2 linked regions of the Bdellovibrio bacteriovorus HD100 genome follow. The protein of the gene in region 2 interacts with the protein of the main gene of each other region in a pairwise test. Links are inferred from orthologs where the notes say so. Each region holds a gene or a part of one and is shown on either strand. Other genes may lie near its edges.

Region 1 (11,281 bases), 1.4 Mb from region 2 along the record:
TTCTTTGGAAAGCTTTTCGGCTTTGTCTGGATCGTCGTAACCAGGGATTGTCATCAGCTCTTCAACAGCCGCCGTCGCCACAGCCTGGAATGAACCGAAGCCGGACTGGAAGATGTTCTGAGCCATGGTTTCGCTCATGCCCGGGATCAACATCAGATTGAAGATGGATTCCGCTGTGCGGGAAGCCGCTGAAGATTCAGAAATGATATCCAGCTTCCAAGTTGTCAGTTTCGCTGCCAGACGCACGTTTTGACCACGTTTACCGATAGCCAAAGACAATTGAGAGTCCGGAACAACGATTTCCATTTCGCGGTTGGCATCATCCAGGAACACGCGGGAGATTTCCGCAGGCGCCAAAGCGTTGCACGCGAAACGAGTGATATCCTCGTCCCAAGGAACGATGTCGATTTTCTCGCCACGAAGCTCCTGAACGATATTCTGAACACGGGAACCCTTCATACCCACGCAAGCCCCTACCGGGTCCACGGAGTTGTCTTTGGAACGAACCGCGATTTTCGCGCGCTGTCCTGGTTCACGAGCGGCTGCCATGATTTCCACAACACCGTCGTAGATCTCTGGAACTTCCATTTCGAAAAGTTTCATCAAATAACGTTCATCAGCGCGGGACATGATGATCTGAGGACCACGTGTCGTCTGACGAACTTCAGAAAGGTAACCCTGAATGCGATCGCCTGGCTTGTATTGTTCGCCCGGGATCTGTTCACGAGGCGGAATGTAAGCCTCAGTGCGGCCCAAATCGACAACGATCGCGCCTTTTTCAACACGACGTGCGATACCGGAAGCGATCTCGCCTTTGCGCTCTTCAAATTCATTGAAGATGATGTTGCGTTCCGCATCACGCACTTTCTGCATGATGATTTGTTTTGCAGTCTGAGCAGCGATACGGCCCAGGTCGGAAGCTTCCATTTTGATACCAATGGAGTCATCCAGCTGAACATTTGGATCCAGCTTCTGAGCTTCATCAAGAGGAATCTCAACTTCTTCATCGATGTATTTTTCACGAGGAACAACTTCTTTGAACTCAAACAGTTCAACTTCGCCGGTGTCTTCGTTGTATGCAGCTTCGATCTCGCGGTAAGTACCGTATTTTTTACGTGCAGCTACCAGCATACCCTGAGTGATTGCATCGATAACAACCTGTTTGTCGATACCTTTGTCTTTTCCGACTTGATCAATCACCTTGGAAAGATCTGAAAACACATTTTCAGCCATGATTTTCCTCTCTCGTTACTTTTTCTGACCTTTAGTATATTCAAAAACCAATTTTGCCCTGTCGATCATCGCGTACGGGATTTTGATCTCCACGTCCTTCACAACAAAGCGAACACCCTGCTCGTCGGCGGATTCAAGAACCTCTTCGACGGTTTTGGCGTTCTTCCATTTTTTGTCTTCCACTCCCACGGACTCCAGCGCCTTGGTAGTTTTGATGTAAACCTTTTTGCCAATCGCCTTTTTGAAGTGCCATGGTTTTTTAAGATGACGATCCAGACCCGGAGTTGAAACCTCCAGATTGTATTCGCCACCTGGAATCATCTCTTCATCTGCATCCAGAATTTCGCTCAAACCGCGGGACACGTTGGTGCAATCCTCAATGCTGATTGCGCCTTCTTCTTCTCTGTCGATGAAAAGACGAAGCGTGCGCCCCTTGCCCAAACCAACGAATTCAATATCGTAAAGCACACAGCCCTGCGCGGCCGCGACGTCGTTGGCGATCTTTTCTACTTTTGCCATCCAAGATGGAGACTCTGACATTTCGTTCAATCCTAAAATAAAATAAGCTCAAACAAGCCCCTAAGAACCTGTCTCAGCTACCTCGTCGCACGTTTTGGGTCGACATGTGGGAACTGCCCGGGCGGGGCCGGTACAAAAAAAAATGGGCCTGCGGGGCCCATTGAACGGATCTAAATTAACAATAAAATCGAAGAAGTGCAAGGGTTTATCTGAGCTGAGCCCTTGGACCCTTTGTGGGTCAGGATAGTGAGTACAAAATCGCTGTGGCCCCGTCCTTATAGTACCGGGGGCGCCGGCGAACTTCCGTAAACCCGAGTTTTTCATAGAGTTTTTGCGCAGAAACATTCTCTTCATGAACTTCCAGCCACAAGGCCCGACCTTGACCCTTTGCGGCGATCATATGCCTCAACAGGTGCTCCATCAGGCCGCGACGGCGAAACTGAGGATGGGTCGCCACCAGCGAAATCTCCCAAACATCCGGGGTTTCACGGTACAGGACAAAACCCGTAAGAACCTCACCTTCAAAGACTCCGATGGCTTCAGCCGTGGCCAGCTCGGCCCCCAATAAATCCTGGGGCCAGTAAAAAGACGCGGCCAGCCCCTGTTCGGCATGAATCGCCTCCACCAGGGCACGCATTGCGGGCTTCTGTGGCCCTTTTAGAACTTCCACATGCATACTTATTCCGCCACGAAATTTCGCACTTTGTATTTACGCTGAATAACTTCAAACCACGAGCGGATGCGCTCTTCCAGCTGCTGCTGGGCCAGAAACGCCTTGATGTTGTCGCGGAAATCCTCAAACGGAGAACTTCCGAACTTGGCGCGGTTTTTCTCGTAATAAGCCTGCGCCTCCTGATCGGTGATAATTCCGGTCATGGAGTTGGTTTTGAATTTCAGAAAACTTTTAGCCACCAGCTTGCGCGTGGTGAAACGGCGCACTTCCGCCGCCGTGGGCTCAATCCCCGCCCAATAGGCACGTCCCGCCACCGCTTTTTCAACCTTGGCCACCGCCGCATCAACTTCCGCCTCCGGAACACCGGCCACATTGAAGTTTTCCGCCTCCAAGACCACAACCTGCTCCAGCAACACCTGAGTCACCGCCCCGGAAAACCCCGGCTGCCCCGGCCGCACTTCCGGCAAAGTGTTTTTAGGCAACTTTGAACTGGGCTCCAGAACCTGCCCAATCACCATGGAAATCTGCACTTCCCGACTGGTGACCACATAATCAGACACCTGTCCCACCGTCTCCGTCACCAGAGTCGCCGCTTGGGCCGAAATCGTAAAAAAGAAAATCAAAAGAAAGCGCATAGGATTACTATGCTTAAAAAGCACGACGAAGTCCAGCCTTCGCACCGCCCGGCGCTTTGGCCCCCCGGGCTGTCCCCCGAAAAAACACAACCCCCGCTTTTTAGGGCGGGGGTTGATAACCACTGAGGAATTTAACTTCTTACTTTTCTAATTAGATTAGAAATTTACGCGACCGACAATAGACATTACGTAATACTGCAGTTTTTCGATCGGAGTCCCGTACTGAGGTCCAGACATCCAGGTATTTTCTGCGTTTACACGGCTGGAAAGATTCCACATGTAACGGAAGTCCACACCCAAAGAGTACTTCGGAGAGAACTCAAGGTCCGCACCCACGATAGTACCGATATCCACCGCGTGAGAGTTCGCAGTCGTATCGTTGTAGTAACCGTAGTTGTCGTTAGACCAGCTGAAAGATCTGTAAGAGTATGACACCAAACCACCAATGACTGGCTTGATGATACCGCTGAACAACTGAACTTTCGCAGCCAACTGACCAGAGTACTGGTTCACGTCGATGTTGTTCGGGATCCAGGTGCTGGCGTTGTTGTACGGATAGTTGTTGTAACCGTTATAACCGTAGCCACCAGAGTAGTAACCTTGACCTTCAACTGTATAGTTGGAGTAAAGGAAAGAACCCTCGATCACGAAGTTGTCATATTTATTACCGAAAGCCACACCCAAAGAGTAGTTGCCTTTGACGTTCTTAACATCTGGATAGTCACCCACCCCGACGATACCGGCAACATACTTGGTTTCGATTGGAGCCAAAGCTGTTTCTTCTTCCACTTTCATGGCCGCAGCCAGTTCCTCACGAATGATGTCGCGGGTGTTTTCTTTTGGTTCTTCAACCTGCTGAACCTGAACAGGCTGTGCGTACACAGGCTGCTGAACAGCTTGAGGCTGTTGTTGCTGCTGTTCGTTCATTTGATTGAACTTGTCACCAAATAGAACGTTAGCGCGTTTTTTCTCATCTTCCATACGGGCAGATTCAAGTTTTTCAACAATGCGCTGCTCAGTCTGCATTTCAGCGTCCTGACGGGCACGACGGATTTGTTCCGCGCGGCTTTCAGTCAGCGGAGAAGCCTCAATAATAGTTGTAGGCTGCTTCTGGATTTGTTGCTGTTGCAACTGAGCTGTGGAAGTCGGTGTCGCCTGATTCAGGATATAAATAGGCTGACCGCTTACCGGTGCGGTGTTGGCAATTCCGGCCTGAGCGGCTGGAGCAGCAGGTGCTGTCTGGCTTGAATACATTTGATCAAGCTCAGCATCAACATCGCTTTCAATACTTTGAGCAAGAGCAAACGACGGTGCGATGCTCAAGGCTGCAAGTATATAGAAATACTTTTTCATAGGATCTCCTCGTGGTTCTGGTTATATAAAAACCTTTTAGTCACTGGTCGCATAGAGCAAGCCTGATGCCAACAGCGCCAAAAAGCGTCGCCGGCGTCTAAGTTATTGATATCCCCGGTGTCTCGGCCCCACCACCGGAAAGGGGCTTTTGCCGGAGTGACGGGAATTGTGACAACTTCCAGTACGGTTTCTGAAATTCTTGCAAAGCGGGGTCATAGTGCCCCTGACTATGGATAAATTTGGTAAAACTTCTCTTCGAACTCGGCCGGCGACGCCGGAGTGCAGACGCTATATAAGGAGATTCCCGGATGTCCCCTGCTCTATTTCTTCGTTCTTCTGCTGTCCTTCTGTCTCTATCTCTTCTTAGTGCCTGCGGCGGCTCTGGCGGTGGCAGCGATCTTAAAGTCGAACCTTCGAACTGTGAAGTATCCGGAAAATCCTTTGGTATCGTGAATGGACAAACCCTGGCTTCGGGGAATGAGTTGAGCTCTTCCACCGTCATGGTCATTCATATGAATTATAAAGAAGAGACCAGCATCTGCACCGGAACCCTGGTTGCAAATAACAAAGTTCTGACCGCGGCTCACTGTATTTCCAGCTGGGGCGGCAAAACGGCCATCGCTTTTTCCAATAACGTGGGCTGTGTTTCTTCTGCTCCGAAAAGAACTTTGCGTCTCGTGACTGATACGGCGGTTCCTGATGCTTACTCTTATTGGAACAAAACAGACTTCAACAACGCCTCGACAGATCTGGCCGTGCTGAAATTCTCTGGCAGCATCCCTGAAGGCTACAAAATCCGTGAACTGCCACAAAAATCCTACAGCGTGGCACCTACAGACCGACTGATTATGACGGGCTATGGAACCACCACAGAAAAAGGCGAAGACTCTGGAACTTTGCGTTTCACCTCCACGCCTTCGTCCAATGTTCTGGGCACCAGCTTTTATCTGGCCTTGGTTGGAAAGTCAGTTTCAGTTCCAAAAACCATCATCGTGGACCAGGCCAATACCGGCGTTTGCACGGGTGACTCCGGCGGTCCGCTTTATAATCAAGTGGGTTCTGACCTGACCCTGGTGGGTATCACCTCCATGGGGGTCGACAACCGCGCCACCGATGAAAAGAAAGTGCGCGTCTGCCACGGCGTTGCCCTGTTCACGGACGTCCGCGAACACCTGGATTGGATCAACGATCAAATCAATAAGCTTTAAGTCAGCTTAAAATTAGGGCAAATTCATGACAAAAGGGGCTTAATAGGCCCCTTTTTCATTTTTTATTTAAAAAATCCTTGTCAGTTCCGGGCAAATTCAATACAAAAGACGTCTCACTGCGGGTGTGGTGAAATGGTAGACACAGGAGACTCAAAATCTCCCGCGAAAGCATGGGGGTTCAAGTCCCTCCACCCGCACCAAATCTTCCCCTTTAAATTCTTCGGACACATCCTCGCTCTTGTTATTTATTTTCTGGCTTCGCACTGGCGTTTTGCTTCGCTGTGGAACTTGAATTTAAAGGGGAAGATTTGGGTAGCTGGGGCTCTCGGTTTGCGGTGCGGGGGCGCGCCCCCGCATTGGATTAAGTTGCGATCCACTGTTATCTTGTGATCGAGCAGTTTTTCATCGGAGGGGTCCCCAGAATCTGGGTTAAGTCCTGACCCTGTTTAAATCGGATCTTCATGATGTAGATTGAATTAAAGGCGGCGTTGAAGATTTCCTGGGCCTTTAGCACGCTGTCTTGTGCTGACAGGATGGCGCTGTCTGAAAGCACGTGGTTGGCGGAAAACTCGTTCACCGACTGATATCTTCTGATGCGGCCCACTTCGGATTCCAGAATATTGTTTGCCATCGTCAGTTCTTCATTCTGTCCATAGTTTGCATTCTGGAATTCGCCGTTTTGATCCAGACGGAACAATTCGATATTTTCAATGTCCTTGGCATACATCACATCCACATCAAGTCCTACGCGGACATCACTTAGAATCTGCATGTTGGAATTTCTTACCGGCAGATACCCACACTGCGTGTTCAATGAAACCGCACTGACGGCGCGGGATGGGACATGAACCGGAAATGGTGCCACGGCCGGAAGGTTGTCACAGTTGTAGCGGTCCAGACACTCTTCAGCCCGAGAGCGAATCTCGTTGATCCTGGTCTCCAGAGCCATCGACTTTGGTTCAAAGTACACGGCATAAAGGGCTTTGCTGACCCGGGCTTGCATACCTTTGATTTCTGCCAGCAGTTCCTCGTGCTCAAAAATCCAGTCAGCCAGTAATTTCAAGTGCTGCCACTTTTTCTGTCTTGGACGGATGTTTTCAGCGCCCTCGAAAATATCCAACGGTTTTACCACATAGGCGAACACCGGGGAATTCTCGATCGTAAAGCTTCTAAAGTACTTTTCTGCGGCGTTTTTTATGCTTTGCAGATCATCCACCACAATTTCATTGGCAAAGACACCCAACGCATCTGCGCCCTGCCCGCCGACAGAAACCACTTTCACCTCCACCGAACCAATCTTATCCAGCTTGCGGATGAATTCTTTGTACTGAACATTCAAATCCCCGCCGAAATTCAGCTTGGGAACTTTCAGTTTGTTCTTCAGATCCAGAATCTGTTCCTTGATGTCTTCGGTGCGGGAATTCTTCACATGAATCAAAACGACCACTTTGGATCGGTGAATCTCCTCTGAAACAAAGTGCGTTCCGCATCTTCTCAAAACTTCCTGCCACTTGCCGTTGTCCAGCAGGGTCTGATACTCGGGCTTCAGGGACTCTTCTGTCAGGCCTTTGCGACCGTAGGAAAATTCCGCCGTCAGCGCAAAATTCAGGCTGTTCTTGCTTTCCAGAAACTTATGAATCACCCGGTAGTAATTCTGACTGTCAAAATTCACGGCCTTGATTGTGCCCGCCGCATTCAACTGAACATCAAAATTCATTTTTCTTTCCAGCTCGCTGGAGGTCTCAATCATGCTTAGGTCAAACGTTGTTGAAACGGGAGTGTTCCCATCCAGCCATTCACGATCAGAACTTTTAACACAATTGGCCTTGGCCTTGTCGGGGTGGTCCAAGTCCACCCCCGCCCCGAGCCTCAAAGAACTGTTTTCGCTGTAACTGATTGTCTGCGCATACGTCTGCAACGATAACAACAACATTGCCAAAATAATTTTTTTCATAACTTTGTCCCTGCTCTTAAGGAAGTTTCATTCTGAGTATTTTCAAATTCTTTTCTGTTCCCAGCTCGGGCAGCTTGTCGAAATAGTCGTCAGGAACCGACTTCACAAATTTAAATTTCGGATCCAGAATTTTAACACCGGCCAAACCGTCCTGCCCCAGACGCCCTTGCGGACCGGCCAGTCCCGGCTTGCCATCAAGACCTTTTTTACCATGGCGACCGTTATCACCTTCACACGGAGGGACATCACAACTTGAGGTCACCAGAGCCGTCCCAGAAGATCCGCCCTTACCACCTTCGCCCCCTTTGCCACCAACACCACCTTCGCCGCCCATACCTGGCTGACCTCCGGGGCCTCCGCGGTTGTCGAACTCATCCCCGGTCAGTTCCAGCGTGTTGAAGACCTCGGCCACATACAAAGCGATCTTACCGCCGTTGCCACCTCGTCCTCCGTCACCACCAGCGCCGCCATTACCGCCGTTGCCGCCGTGTCCTCCATCACCACCGTCTCCGCCATCGCCAGAGCGATTCCAAATAGCGTACTTTTGGTTCCCACCACGACCGCCGTCCCCACCGACGCCCCCGTTACCACCTTGTTGCCCTCTGCCACCCTTACCGCCCGTGCCGCCTTCGCCCCCAACTGCGCGGATGCGGAAGCCAACCGTCCCTTGGATTCTGTTGATTTTCACAACGATGTCAGAAGCATGAACCCCAGGTTCACCCGGAGCGCCATTGTTGCCGTCCCGGCCATCCATACCATTGTAGCCATGCTGGCCTCGGCCTCCGTCCTCTGGAGAATCTGTCAGGCTGCCGCCCCTGCCATTGCCACCGCGGGCTCCGGCAGAACCGGTGTTGGCAATTTCCAGTACCGCAGAGGCGAATTCACCCTGCTGTCCTTTCACCCCGCGAATGCTTTCCACATTCATAAAGCCTTCAACAGAGTCAGCTACAATCTGCAAATTGGATTGCGTCAGAATTCTCCCCCCGTTTTTGAATTCAATCCGTTTGCAGATCAAATCAACATTCAGAGGTGCATTGCGCAGGTCCTCGTTCTTGCGCGTGATTTCCACGTCGCCGTTAATCACAAGAGTTTCATTCTGACTGCAAAGAAATTGTTGTTCTTCAAGCAGCACGCGGGTTCTTTCTGAGGGATCCCCCAGAATCCGGGCCCATGCAGGGTCAGCAAAAGTCACAGCCGCAGCCAAAGGGATCAGTTTTTTAAACACGTTTTTCATGGTCATTCTCCTTACTAAAATTGAAAGCTCTCAATGGAGACATCATTGGAAATATAAATCTCCGCTTTGGTCACAAGGCCCTCGCGGCCCTCTACACCGGGACGGCCCTCCTGCCCATCCTTGCCGTCCTGACCTTGCGTTCCCGCACTTCCGGCAAGTCCTGAGCTGCCGCCATGACTGAAGACAGAACCGTCACCGCCGTTACCACCTTCTCCACCATGACCACCGCGGCCACCTTTGCCCGCAAGCCCCTTGGCTCCACCCGGTCCGCCTTTGCCACCGGCAACCAGAACATTGATATTGTCGTTTACTTTCACCATATCCAGGAATCGCGGCTTCACCACGACGACCACCAGACCGCCGTCACCGCCTTTGCCGCCATCACCGCCAAATCCACCGTTGCCTCCGTTGCCACCAGCACCCCCATTGCCCCCACGGCCACCTCGGCTGGCTTTACGATCCCACTTGGCACCGCCACCACGGCCGCCCTTGCCACCATTGCCACCTTGTCCGGCGTCCTGAGCATTCAGACCTTTCAGCCCCTTGAGCCCCGCACCTCCACTGGCGACAATTTCCACCCCACTACACAGATCCACACTTTCAAACTGCATGAAAAGTTTGTGCGCGTTCAACCCCGCAACCCCGGGCGCGCCATTGTCACCGTTACGGCCATTCGCGCCGGCACCGCCAGAAGCCCCTGCGCCGCCATCAGAACTGGGTGTGGACTGTGGAATACCCCATTTGATTTTGCCGCCAGCATCACGGCCATTGCCGCCTGCGCCGCCATGACTTCCGTTGGCCGCGGCAACACCTACACAGGACATCAGGGTGCAACTTTTGAACGGTTCAGCCTGATCGGGATTGTTTTTTAGTTCTGTCAAAGAAACGACCTGCTGCGTGTGATCTATTGCAGCTGAAAGATTCAGCGCCGCCACATCCAGGAATTGCACTCGAGAGGATTTCATCACCTCGGCAACAACCAGGCGTGTATTTTGAGCATAGAAAATCATGGCATTGTTTCGGACGGCCAGTTTGCCAATTCGCGCCAGAGCCTGAGATGGGTTTTCAGGCAGCACCAGAAGTGTGTCTTCTTTAATCAGAAGATCCTCGCCTTGAAGGCGAACCCACAAGGGCTTTGCTGCCTTCGCGCGTTCCTGCAGGGATGACATTTGTTCAGAGAGTGTTTCCGCCGTCCATTTCGATTGGTACCGGTCATTCAGACACAACGGGCCCGCATGGGCTTGCACCTGAGTCAGAACCAACAACACGAAGATCCATTTGGAAAAATTCATAAAAACTCCTCATACGATTCAGTTCGCATGAGAAGCTTTTTACAGAATCCAGAAAAATTCCGCGAAGTCCGGTTGGTTAAAACGGCCGGGTTTCAGTTTACTTTTGGTAAAGTCAGTATTCGTACCAGTCTATATTAAGGCAATAGCCGATCTCAGGGTTTCCCTCGCGCGACAAGTTGATGATTTCCTTAATGTTTGCGCGAAGATAATCCCGGATCTTCTGAGCCCCTTCGGCGGACAAAGACATGGGACTTGTATAATGGACATGGGGGTCTTTGTAAAAATCCATCTTTGCAATGGCTCGCTGACGCCAGTTCTGGTGATGCCTTAGAATCATCGGATGGGTTGAATCAAGATGAGTGAACCCCTGCTTGTAATAAAGCTGTCCATTCTTTCTTTCGCACAGGCCCACTTCAATCAGAAACTGAATGGCCGTGTCCACTTTTTCCAAAGGCACACCCAGTTTTTCAGCGATGGTTTTCAGTTCCTTTCCTGCGGGGGTTGGCAGCAGATTCCTGACACCAGTATAGAGCCAGGAGGAATAGTAGGTGGCTTTGTCGACATCACTCAGGACAACATCCTTGGGAACCCGGGCACTGATGGACTTGGCTTCGGACTGCAGGATCTGGATCTTGTCTTTAAGCCGCGCCTGCAGCTTGACGGAACCCGCCCGCCCCAGCTCGATCATCAGCATAAAGACATCCGTTTCTTTGTCACCAAAACCAAAGAAGGCTGCGGCCTCCAAGCCCTGTTCAGAAGAAAGATTTTTTTCACCTTTCAGAATCTGCGAAAACAACGAGGTGCTGATTCGCATCGCTTCAACCAATCTTCCGCGGTACTTCTTGTCAGTCCGCTCTTGTGATTGAAGTACATCCTTAAAGAACAGCCTGTAGTCATCGTAATTATAAATATCCAGCATGCCCCCAGTTTACTAACGGTAAACAAAGCCCGACCTGTTTTTCGATTTCCGTGTCAAAAATCAAGACCTTACTCCTGTCTCACAATGAGATTTCGCGACCAACGGCGAGGCATGCCGCTTGCTCTTCAGGTTGTCAGGAGTCGAATATGACAGTGCCAGCATCGCGAAACAGATTCTATTTGCGCCTTATGCCCTGGCTTCTGTGCGGCTTCATGACGTTTATCGTCGCCTGTCAACCCAGTGATCACACCAGCACCGGTC
Region 2 (11,198 bases):
ACCAACAAGCTCTTTACTTGGACCATTCACGGTCAAGCTGGTTTGCTTCTCAACTTTAATTTCAATACCTTCTGGAATATCGAAGATAACAGGGTGAGAGAAGCCCAAAGAAAGCTCCAACTTCTTACCTGCTACGTTCGCACGATATCCAACCCCTTGAAGCTCCAAGCCTCTAGAGAAACCCTTAGTCACGCCAGTTACTGCGTTTTGAATAAGAGCTCTGTAAAGACCGTGCATCGCGCGGCTTTCTTTTGTGTCGTCATTCGGAGTCAAAACCACTTTGTTGCCGTCGATTTTCGCGGAAACATTTGGTTTCATACCGATTGTCAAAGAGCTTTTCGCGCCTTTAACGACAACTTCGTTAGCAGGGGAAACACTCACTTGTACTGTGTTATCAAAAATAACGGGTGCTTTACCAATACGAGACATGATTCACCTACCAAAGTGTCGCAAGCAATTCGCCACCGAGCTTTTGCTCTGTAGCTTGCTTACCGCTCATGATTCCTTTGCTTGTGCTGATGATGGACATGCCCATACCAGAACGAACAGTTGGAATCTTGTCAGATTTAACATAAACGCGACGACCAGGACGGCTAACACGGTCAATATTATTGATCGCGTGGCCACCAGCTTCGTCATACTTCAAATAAACACGCATAATGCCTTGTTTGCTGTCTTTAGCAACTTTAAAGCTTCTGATGAAGCCTTCGTTTACCAAGATCTGAGCAATACCGGCTCTTACTTTTGAAGCAGGCATGTCCACTTTTTCGTGTTTTGCTGCTCCAGCGTTTCTGATCATTGTAAGGAACTGAGAAATTGTATCCATTCTGAACCTCTTACCAGCTGGCTTTCGTTACGCCAGGCAATTTACCGTCAAGGGCCAATTGTCTGAACGCAATACGAGACAAACCGAACTTTCTGTAGTTACCACGAGGGCGACCAGAGATCACGCAACGAGTGATAGTGCGGTTTGGGTTAGTGTCACGAGGAAGAGCCTGCAGCTTAGTGCGTGCAGCGGCTCTTTCTTCGTCAGAAAGCTTCATATCAACAGCTTTAGCTCTCAATTCTGCTCTGTATTGAACATACTTAGCAGCAAGAGCTTTTCTTTTATTATTTTTTTCAATGCTTGCTTTACGAGCCAAGTGACACCTCTTATTTTCTGAAAGGCATGCCAAGCGCTTCAAGTAGCGCTCTGCCTTCAGTATCGTTCTTCGCAGTTGTACAGATAGTGATGTTCATCCCACGAGTTTTATCTACTTTATCGTAGTTGATCTCAGGGAACACGATCTGCTCTTTCAAGCCCATGTTGTAGTTACCACGACCGTCGAAGCCTTTGTTAGGCAAACCACGGAAGTCACGTACGCGAGGTAGTGCCAACGTGTTCAAACGATCCATGAAAGACCACATTTTCTCTCTTCTCAAAGTCACACGAACACCCAATGGGATGCCAGCGCGCAATTTGAAGTTGGAAATTGCTTTCTTTGCTTTAGTGATAACAGCTTTTTGTCCAGTGATCGCTGTGATTTCATCAACCACAGTGTTCAAGATCTTTGGATTCTGAACAGCTTCGCTCAAGCACACGCTAAGAGTGATTTTCTCCAAGCGAGGAACTTGCATCACGTTTTTAACTCCCAGTTGATTCTTCAGAGCGGGAGCGATCTCTTTATTATATCTTGTATGTAAGCGATTCATCTCATACCCCTTATAGAACTTCCGGAGCCAAAGATACGATCTTAACGAAAGACTTTGCTCTCAATTCTCTGGCTACTGGGCCAAAGATACGTGTTCCGATTGGCTCTTTAGAAGCATTGATCAAAACTGCAGAGTTGTCGTCGAAGCGGATGTAAGATCCGTCTGGACGACGAAGTTTTGCTACAGTTCTAACAACAACAGCTTTAGCTACGTCACCTTTTTTAACTTTTGCATTTGGCAGAGCTTCTTTGATGGAAACAACGATAACATCACCAATGGATGCTACACGACGTTTAGAACCACCAAGAACCTTAACGCACATAACTTCTTTTGCGCCGGAGTTGTCTGCTACATTCAGTCTGGTTTGCATTTGAATCATAACAGTCTCCTATGCCTTCGCCGTTTCAACGACTTCAGCCAAAGCCCAACGTTTAGTTTTGCTCAGAGGACGAGTTTCACGGATCTTAACGATGTCACCAATTTTTGCCTGGTTCTTTTCGTCATGAGCCTTGAATACAGACGTCTTCTTAACGTACTTACCGTACTTAGCGTGCTTAACCATGCGGTAGATCAGAACAGAGATGGTTTTATCCATCTTGTCACTGATAACTTCACCTACGACTTCAATTTTACGGCCTCTAGAATTAGTTTCAGTCATTTCCTACCCCTATCTCGCCACTTTTTTTACGATCGCTGTATTGATTTTAGCGATGTCGCGGCGAAGACCACGGATTTGCACTGGGTTAGAAAGTTGCCCAATGGAATTCTTGATACGTGCCTGGAACAACTCTTCAGAAAGAGCTGCTCTTTTCTTTTTCAATTCTGCAACAGAAAGATCTTTGATCTCTACGAACTTCATACAACTACTCCCTTACCAAGAAACGAGTTTTGAAAGGAAGTTTGTGAGCTGCACGTTCGAAAGCTTCTTTAGCTTGTTCGCGTGTCACACCGTTCATTTCGAAAAGAACTTTTCCAGGAAGAACACGAGCAACCCATAGTTCTGGGTTACCTTTACCGCTACCCATACGAGTTTCAGCAGGTTTCTTAGTTACCGGGATGTTTGGGAACACACGGCACCAGATTTTACCACCACGCTTAACAGAACGGGAGATAGCGATACGACCAGCTTCCAACTGACGAGCAGTCAGACGACCTTCCTCAACTGCCTGAAGACCGTAGTCTCCGAAGTCAAGGTTAGCGCCTCTTACTGCAAAACCAGTAGCGCGGCCTACAAATTGTTTACGCCATTTTACTCTTTTAGGACTTAACACGACCTGCCTCCTCAACTTCGCGAGCAGATAAGATATCGCCTTTATAGATCCAAACTTTCAGACCGATGATACCGTATGCTGTCAGGGATTCTGCTGTACCGTAGTCGATATCAGCACGCAATGTATGAAGAGGAACGCTCTTCTCATTGTACCACTCTGAACGCGCAATCTCTGCACCATCAAGACGCCCGGAAACACGGATCTTGATACCTCTCACGCCGCCTTTGATCGCAGCTGCAATAGATTTTTTAAGAGCTCTTCTCCAAGAGATACGTTTCTCAAGTTGTTGAGCAATGCTCTCAGCAACGAGCTGAGCATCGAGGTCTGGTTTGCGCACTTCTTGGATGCTCAGGAAAACTTCGTTGGGTGTAAGTTTCTGAACTTCCGCTTTAAGAGCGTCGATACCACTACCTTTTTTACCAATAACAACACCTGGGCGAGCTGTGGAGATGATGATTTTAATCTTCTTCGCAGCACGTTCCATTTCAATTTTCGCTACACCCGCGTTCTTAAGTTTATCCTTAAGGAACTTTCTCAAACGGATGTCTTCGTGGAGGTTTTCATAATATTGTTGACCCTTCGCATACCAGCGAGAATCCCAAGTTCTGATAACACCGACTCTTAGACCAATTGGATTAACCTTCTGACCCACGACTATTTCTCCTCGAGTACTACGTTAATGTGGCTGGTCTTCTTACGAACACCGAACGCGCGACCTTGTGCACGAGGACGGAATCTTTTAAGAACTGGACCTTGATCAACCCAGATAGCTTTAACATAAAGGCTGTCTACATCCATAACCTTTTTGTATTCAGCATTGGCAACAGCTGATTCGATTAGCTTTTTTACCATACCTGCAGTTTTTTTGTTCAGGAAAGTAAGGGTTTTAACTGCCTCGTTCACGTCTTTACCGCGAACCAGGTCAGCAACCAATCTTGCCTTCTGAGCGCCAACTCTTGCATATTTCAAGCTTGCTTTAACTTCCATAATAAACCTCTATTACTTCTTCGCAGCAGGAGCAGCGGCTTTCTTCTCAGCGTGACCATGGAAAGTTCTGGTTGGAGCAAACTCACCGAGTTTGTGACCAATCATGTTCTCTGTGATGTATACAGGAACGAACTTTCTTCCGTTATGAACTGCGAATGTCAGTCCAATTGTCTCTGGAAGAATTGTTGAGCGGCGAGACCAAGTTTTAATAACTTTTTTATCATTTTTCTCAAGTGCATTGTCGATTTTCTTCTGAACATGAGTATCGACGAATGGACCTTTTTTAATTGAGCGTGCCACCTTTTACTCCTACTTACGTCTCTTGATGATTGAAGAGTTGGTTCTCTTATTGTTTCTAGTTTTGAACCCCTTACAAGGTTGACCCCAAGGAGTTACTGGGTGATGCCCTTTACCAACGCCTTCACCACCACCGAGTGGGTGATCAACTGGATTCATGTGCATACCACGTACAGAAGGACGGATACCTCTCCAACGAGAGCGACCTGCTTTACCTAGATTGATGTTTTCATTGTCAGTGTTACCAACTTGACCGATAGAAGCACGGCAAACTGTCAACACTTGTTTCAACTCACCAGATGGCATACGTACTTGGCAGTACTTGTCGCCTTTACCAGCAAGAGTCGCGCTTGCACCAGCACCACGGCAGATTTGACCACCTTTGCCTGGACGCAATTCGATATTGTGAATAACAGTACCAACCGGAATAGCACCCAAAGTCAGGGAGTTACCTGGTTTGATATCGGCTTTATCAGAAGAGATAACAGTATCGCCAACATTCAAACCTACTGGAGCAAGGATATAAGCCTTAGCGCCATCGATGTAGGAGATCAGAGCAATACGGCAAGTTCTGTTCGGATCGTACTCGATCGCGATAACTTTTGCTGCAACTTCAAGCTTGTTACGCTTGAAATCAACCAAACGGTATTTTCTCTTATGACCGCCACCTTGGTGACGAATAGTGATTTGACCGTGATTGTTACGCGCAGCTTGTTTCTTAAGAGGAGCTAGCAAAGACTTCTCTGGAGTAGTCTTAGTGATTTCTTTGAAATCGAAACCAGTCATTCCTCTGCGACCATGAGAGCGTGGGGCAAATGTTTTAATACCCATCTTTATACTCCCTCAAAAAGAGCGATCTTCTCGCCTTCAGCAAGCTTAACGTAAGCTTTCTTCCAGTAAGCGACCTTGGTTAGACCGAATTTAGTTTGCTTAGAGTGACCGCGGCAGACGCTAGTTCTTACGCTATCAACTTTAACTTTAAAGTTTTTCTCAACAGCGGCTTTTACTTCTGTTTTAGAGGACTTCAAGTCCACTTCGAACACGTATACGCCAGCAGCGTTGTGATAAGTATTTTTCTCAGTAATGAGAGGGGCTTTAATTACTTGTTTCATTACGCCTTCTCCAATGAACAACGATCTACGATTTTAGCCACAGAATCTTTAGTGATAACAGCAGCGTCGTACTTCAATAGATCAAACACGTTCAAACCTTCAACTGGGAAGTATTTGAATGTTGGAAGATTCTTGGAAGCACGGTTGAATTTGTCATCAACTACAGAGTCAACCAATACAGCTTTTTTCAAACCGAAAGCTTGCAAACGTTTGTTAAGCTCAGCAGTTTTACCTTCAGAAGCCATGCTGTCCACGATGAACAGTTTGCCTTCTTTTTGAAGGTGAGAAAGTGCCATGCTCAGACCCAAACGACGAACTTTTTTAGGCAGAACGAAAGCGTAGCTGCGAGGCTGAGGACCGAAAGCGGTACCACCACCAGGCATCAAGATAGAACGGCTGGAACCTTGACGAGCTCCACCAGTACCTTTTTGTTTAAACGGCTTTTTACCACCACCAGACACAAGACCTTTAGTCTTAGTCATGTGAGTGCCTTGACGACGAGCCGCCAATTGCCATTGAACTACTGTGTGAAGAACTTCCTTTTTAACAGGAGTTTCGAACACGTCAGCAGCAAGCTCAACGGAACCAACTTTTTCTTTTTTCCAGTTCAATACATTTACTGTAGCCATACTATTCTCTCACCAACTTAACCAAAGTGTTTCTAGCACCTGGAACTGGCCCTTTTACCATCAGAACGTTTTCTTCAGCGATGATCTGAACAACTTCTACGTTCTTAACAGTGACAGTTTCAGCACCCAAATGACCTGGGAATTTCTTACCCGGCATTACGCGACCTGGCCATGTTCTGTTACCAGAAGAACCCGGACGACGGTGGAATTTAGAACCGTGGGATGCAGGACCACCTGCGAAGCCCCAACGCTTCACGGAACCAGCGAAACCTTTACCTTTAGACTTGGAAGTGATTTTTACGAAATCACCTTTAGCCAAGCTGTCGATAGAGATTTGCGCGCCAACAACAGTGCCTTCTGGAGCAGCTTGACGAAGTTCTTTTACGAACTGAGCGCCATTTTCGAAGCCAGCTTTTTCAAGGTGACCTTTTTCTGCTTTGTTGGAGTTTTTAGCTTTTTTAGGGTGGCAAGCCACCTGGATAGCCTCGTAACCATCAGCTTCGTTAGTTTTGATTTGAGAAACAAACCAAGGCTCGTAACGAAGAACAGTAACAGGAACAGCTTCGCCGTTCTCGTTATAGATAGTAGCCATACCTTCTTTGAAGGCGAACAGGCCGTTCAATTTAAGACCTGCAGTATTTTGAGTTTCTGTAGTTTCGCTCACGTCTTACCTCTAAACCGCAGAAAGTTTGATTTCAACATCGACACCAGCAGAAAGATCCAGCTTCATAAGCTGATCTACTGTCTGTTGAGTTGGTTCTAAAATATCGAGCATACGCTTGTGAGTTCTCACTTCGAATTGTTCACGAGATTTTTTATCTACGTGCGGAGAACGCAATACAGTGTAGCGGTTGATGCGAGTAGGCAAGGGAATTGGACCCGCAACTTTTGCGCCTGTACGACGAGCAGTCTCAACGATTTCTTTCGTCGACTGGTCAAGCAATTTATGATCGAATGCCTTCAATCTGATTCTAATCTTCTGACTTTGCATATGGACACTCTTCTCTTTTATAAAGTATCGTAATTACTAGCAAATTTGTTAACGTTCAACGTCCTGATCCCATCGAAAACTTGCCCCGAATTAGCCCTTGCGGCCTGAATCGCCTTCAACGCGGGGGGTTTTTTGTAGATATAGACGCTATGAGTGCGCGAGTATGCGCACTTTGAAATATAATGTCAAAGGGAAATATTATTTTTTTTAATATCTTCCCATTTTATGGAGAATGTCCGTTTTTACCTTCGCAGGCACAATGGCATATTCCAAAAATTCCATACTGAAGCTGGCTCGCCCTTGGCTCAAACTGCGGACATCCGTCGCATAACCAAAGAGACTCGCCAGAGGGGCTTCGGCCGAAATAACCTGACCACCACCCTGCTTCACATTCATCGCCAGGATCTTTCCACGGCGGGCATTTAAATCACCCACAATGTTCCCGACGAAATCATCCGGACAAGTCACCTCTAGCTTAAAGATAGGCTCTAAAAGCTCTACAGAGGCTGCCTTAACCGCATCCCGGAATGCCAGGGAGGCAGCCGCCTTAAAGGCCATCTCACTGGAGGAATCGGGACGAACTTCAACTGAATTTAAGGTCCCCTTAATACCCAACATCGAGCAGCTTGCCAAAGGACCGACCTCAGCAGCTTCACGGAAGCCCGATTCGGCAGCCTTCAACATAGGGGCTGTAAATTCTTTAGACACAGCCACTTTACTGATGAACTGGATGCCATCCGCCTGAGAAATAGGCTCGATGGAAAGGGAGACTTTGGCAAAGTGAGTTTCGCCAGCAATCTCACGCTCGTAAACGTGCTCTGCTTTGGCGGCAACCGTGATGGTTTCACGATAGGAAACCTGCGGCTTACCCACGTTGGCCTGGATCTTATGCTCACGAAGCAAACGATCCACAAGAATTTCCAAATGCAACTCACCCATGCCAGAAAGCAGGATTTGCCCTGTTTCCGGATCCGTGCGCAGACGGCAGGATGGATCTTCTTTTTCAAGTTTAGCCAGGCCAGCCAGCATCTTTTCCTGGTCCGCAGAGGACTTCGCCTCTACCGCCACGGAAATCACCGGCTCTGGGAAAGTGATCGTCTCAAGAACCACAGCATGAGAGCTTTCACACAGAGTGTCCCCTGTGCCTGTGAACTTAAGACCGATAACCGCGCCGATATCCCCCGCCTTCAGGCTGTTGATTTCTTCACGGGAATTCGCATGCATTTTCACCAGCTTCTGAATGCGCTCTTTTTTCTGAGTGCGCGGATTCAAAAGCTGCTCCCCGACTTTCACTTCACCGGAATAAACACGGATATAAGTCAAAGTGCCGGCAAACGGATCATTGGCGATTTTGAAAGCCAAAGCAGCCGCGTGAGCATCAAATTCAGTTTTACAGATGATTTCTTTATCAGGACGCTCAGGATCGTGACCCACGATTGCAGGCACTTCCAGAGGCGACGGAAGGTAGTCAATGACCCCATCCAACAAAGGCTGAACACCTTTGTTTTTGAAAGCGGCTCCACAGAATACCGGGAAGGCTTTCAATTCAAGAGTCCCTTTGCGCAAAGCACGTTTAAGCTCTGGCACAGTGACTTCTTCTCCATTGAGATATTTCTCAAGAAGTTCGTCTTCAAATTCAACGATCTTCTCAATGACCTCTGTGCGGAAGCGGTTTACTTCCTCTTTCATGTCATTGGGAACATCGGTAATTTCGAAATGGTCACCCATTCCGGACTGATCCCACATGTAGGCTTTATTTTCGAGCAAATCAACAACACCACGGAAGGTGTCTTCCATGCCGATTGGAACCTGCACAGGGATTGGGTTCGCGTTCAGCTTTTCTTTGATCGTCCCGAAGGACATCACAAAGTCAGCACCAACACGGTCCATTTTATTTACGAAGCAAATGCGGGGAACTTTGTATTTATCAGCCTGTTTCCAAACGGTTTCGGACTGAGGCTCAACCCCATTCACGCCGTCGAAAACTGCGATCGCGCCATCCAATACACGCAAAGAACGCTCAACTTCAATAGTGAAGTCAACGTGGCCCGGAGTATCGATGATGTTGATTCTGTGATCTTTCCAGAACGCCATGGTTGCAGCAGACGTGATAGTGATACCGCGCTCTTGCTCCTGAACCATCCAGTCCATGGTGGCATCACCATCATGGACCTCGCCGATTTTATGACTTTTACCTGTATAGTAAAGAATGCGTTCGGTGGTGGTCGTCTTACCGGCATCGATGTGAGCCATGATGCCGATATTACGAGTGTACTTGAGATCAGCTACAACTTTAGGATCTTTAGCTGACATCTGAACAGATTACCAATTGTAGTGAGAGAATGCCTTGTTGGATTCAGCCATTCTGTGAACGTCGTCTTTCTTCTTAATAGCATTTCCTCTATTATTGTACGCGTCCAAGAATTCGCCAGCCAAACGTTTCGCCATGTCTTTCTCACCGCGCTCGCGAGAGTACTCAACCAACCAACGCATAGCCAAAGCCAAACGACGGGATGGACGAACATCTACTGGAACTTGGTAAGTAGCACCACCTACACGGCGGGAGCGAACTTCGATAGACGGTTTAACGTTCTCAAGAGCTTTTTTGAAAACTGCCAAAGGCTCTTCACCTTGAACTTTGCCTTCAAGCTCTTTCAAAGCACCGTAGAACAACTTTTGAGAAGTTGCTTTTCTACCTTGAATCATCATTTTATTGATGAACTTAGCAATTACTAGATCCTTGAAAACCGGATCTGGAATGATTTCTCTTTTAAAGGTCTTTTTACGACGTGACATCTCTCAATCCTTATTTCTTAGGTCTCTTAGTACCGTATTTAGAACGGGCGCGCAGACGACCGTTTACACCTTGAAGGTCCAATACCCCACGAACGATGTGGTAACGAACACCCGGCAAATCCTTCACACGACCACCGCGGATTAGTACAACGGAGTGCTCTTGAAGGTTATGGCCGATACCAGGGATGTAAGAGATAACTTCGAAGCCATTGGAAAGACGAACTTTTGCAACTTTACGAAGTGCGGAGTTCGGCTTCTTTGGAGTCGTTGTATAAACACGTGTACAAACACCGCGACGCTGAGGACAAGAGTCCAAAGCTGGTGATTTTGTTTGGTTTTTTTGAACAGTACGCTCACTTTTGATGAGCTGATTAATTGTTGGCACTTTATATACCCCTTAAAAACAATTATGCGGTTCTGGACGCTGGAACTTACATTTCGGTGACGCCCAGGTCAAGACTTTGTTGTTAAAATTACATTTATCCATGAAAAGCGGCGTGAGGTCCCCAATCCATGAGCTTTTTACCCTACGCCGGCCTGTGAAGCCGGCGATCAGGTGGTCTTACTTTAGCCTTGAGGCTGTACGGAAGACGTCATACCCGGCAATGCGACAAAGCCGATATCGTCATCTTCATGCACAGACACTTTCCAGCGTTTGTAAGATGTCAAACCAGTTCCCGCAGGAATCAGACGACCCATGATGATATTCTCTTTCAGGCCACGCAAATGGTCTGTACGAGAATTGATCGCTGCTTCCGTAAGAACTTTTGTAGTTTCCTGGAAGGACGCTGCTGAAATCCAGCTGTCAGTGCTCAAAGAAACCTTAGTAATACCAAGAAGAAGTGGGCTGCAAGTAGCAGGTTGACCACCCTCTTTGTTAATACGTTCGTTTTCTTCCATGTAAGCGTATCTTTCAACTTGCTCACCAGCCAGGAAGCGGCTGTCGCCGGCATCACGGATTTCTACTTTACGTAGCATCTGACGAACAATGACTTCGATATGCTTGTCATTGATACCAACCCCTTGAAGTCTGTAAACTTCTTGGATTTCATCTACAAGGTATGCAGACAAGGCTTTAGCACCCAGAACCGCCAGAATGTCATGAGGATTTGTTGGACCATCCATCAAAGCCTCACCGGCTCTTACGTACTCACCTTCTCTTACAGCAACGTGCTTACCTTTAGGGATGAGGTATTCTTTTTGCTCACCCACTTCAGGAGTTACGATCACACGTTGTTTACCTTTAACGTCTTTACCGAATGTCACATAACCATCGATCTCAGAGATGATAGCTGCTTCTTTCGGTTTACGAGCCTCAAACAATTCGGCAACGCGCGGAAGACCCCCGGTGATATCCTTCGTTTTCGAAGCTTCACGGTGCATCTTCGCGATTACGTCACCCGCATGCACTTCCTGCTGATCC

Evidence for each region.
Region 1: the proteins of rpsL (region 2) and BD_RS07020 interact in binary tests that used the Escherichia coli proteins (3 or more experiments, as listed by UniProt). The link is inferred for Bdellovibrio bacteriovorus HD100 from one-to-one orthologs.

The regions. Positions count from the first base shown.
Region 1 is NC_005363.1:1,460,320-1,471,600, reverse strand. Bases 1-2,808 are described here. They hold BD_RS07020 (ribosome maturation factor RimP), read right to left. Parts: upstream 1,753-2,808; coding sequence 1,249-1,752; downstream 1-1,248. Other genes in these bases: BD_RS07010 (peptidylprolyl isomerase), read right to left, coding at 2,431-2,808; BD_RS07015 (GNAT family N-acetyltransferase), read right to left, coding at 1,991-2,389; nusA (transcription termination factor NusA), read right to left, coding at 1-1,233. Also shown: more of BD_RS07010, read right to left, coding at 2,809-3,060; BD_RS07005 (hypothetical protein), read right to left, coding at 3,217-4,413; BD_RS07000 (S1 family peptidase), read left to right, coding at 4,722-5,621; BD_RS06990 (hypothetical protein), read right to left, coding at 6,001-7,575; BD_RS18400 (hypothetical protein), read right to left, coding at 7,592-8,809; BD_RS06980 (collagen-like protein), read right to left, coding at 8,824-10,101; BD_RS06975 (TIGR02147 family protein), read right to left, coding at 10,214-11,020; BD_RS06970 (hypothetical protein), read left to right, coding at 11,167-11,281.
Region 2 is NC_005363.1:2,866,709-2,877,906, forward strand. Bases 8,474-11,198 are described here. They hold rpsL (30S ribosomal protein S12), read right to left. Parts: upstream 10,161-11,198; coding sequence 9,786-10,160; downstream 8,474-9,785. Other genes in these bases: fusA (elongation factor G), read right to left, coding at 8,474-9,292; rpsG (30S ribosomal protein S7), read right to left, coding at 9,302-9,775; rpoC (DNA-directed RNA polymerase subunit beta'), read right to left, coding at 10,343-11,198. Outside these bases: rplF (50S ribosomal protein L6), read right to left, coding at 1-429; rpsH (30S ribosomal protein S8), read right to left, coding at 437-826; rpsN (30S ribosomal protein S14), read right to left, coding at 837-1,142; rplE (50S ribosomal protein L5), read right to left, coding at 1,153-1,692; rplN (50S ribosomal protein L14), read right to left, coding at 1,703-2,071; rpsQ (30S ribosomal protein S17), read right to left, coding at 2,081-2,350; rpmC (50S ribosomal protein L29), read right to left, coding at 2,360-2,551; rplP (50S ribosomal protein L16), read right to left, coding at 2,556-2,963; rpsC (30S ribosomal protein S3), read right to left, coding at 2,950-3,615; rplV (50S ribosomal protein L22), read right to left, coding at 3,618-3,950; rpsS (30S ribosomal protein S19), read right to left, coding at 3,963-4,250; rplB (50S ribosomal protein L2), read right to left, coding at 4,260-5,078; rplW (50S ribosomal protein L23), read right to left, coding at 5,081-5,359; rplD (50S ribosomal protein L4), read right to left, coding at 5,359-5,988; rplC (50S ribosomal protein L3), read right to left, coding at 5,990-6,652; rpsJ (30S ribosomal protein S10), read right to left, coding at 6,662-6,979; and 2 more genes. UniProt on the Escherichia coli protein: With S4 and S5 plays an important role in translational accuracy. Interacts with and stabilizes bases of the 16S rRNA that are involved in tRNA selection in the A site and with the mRNA backbone.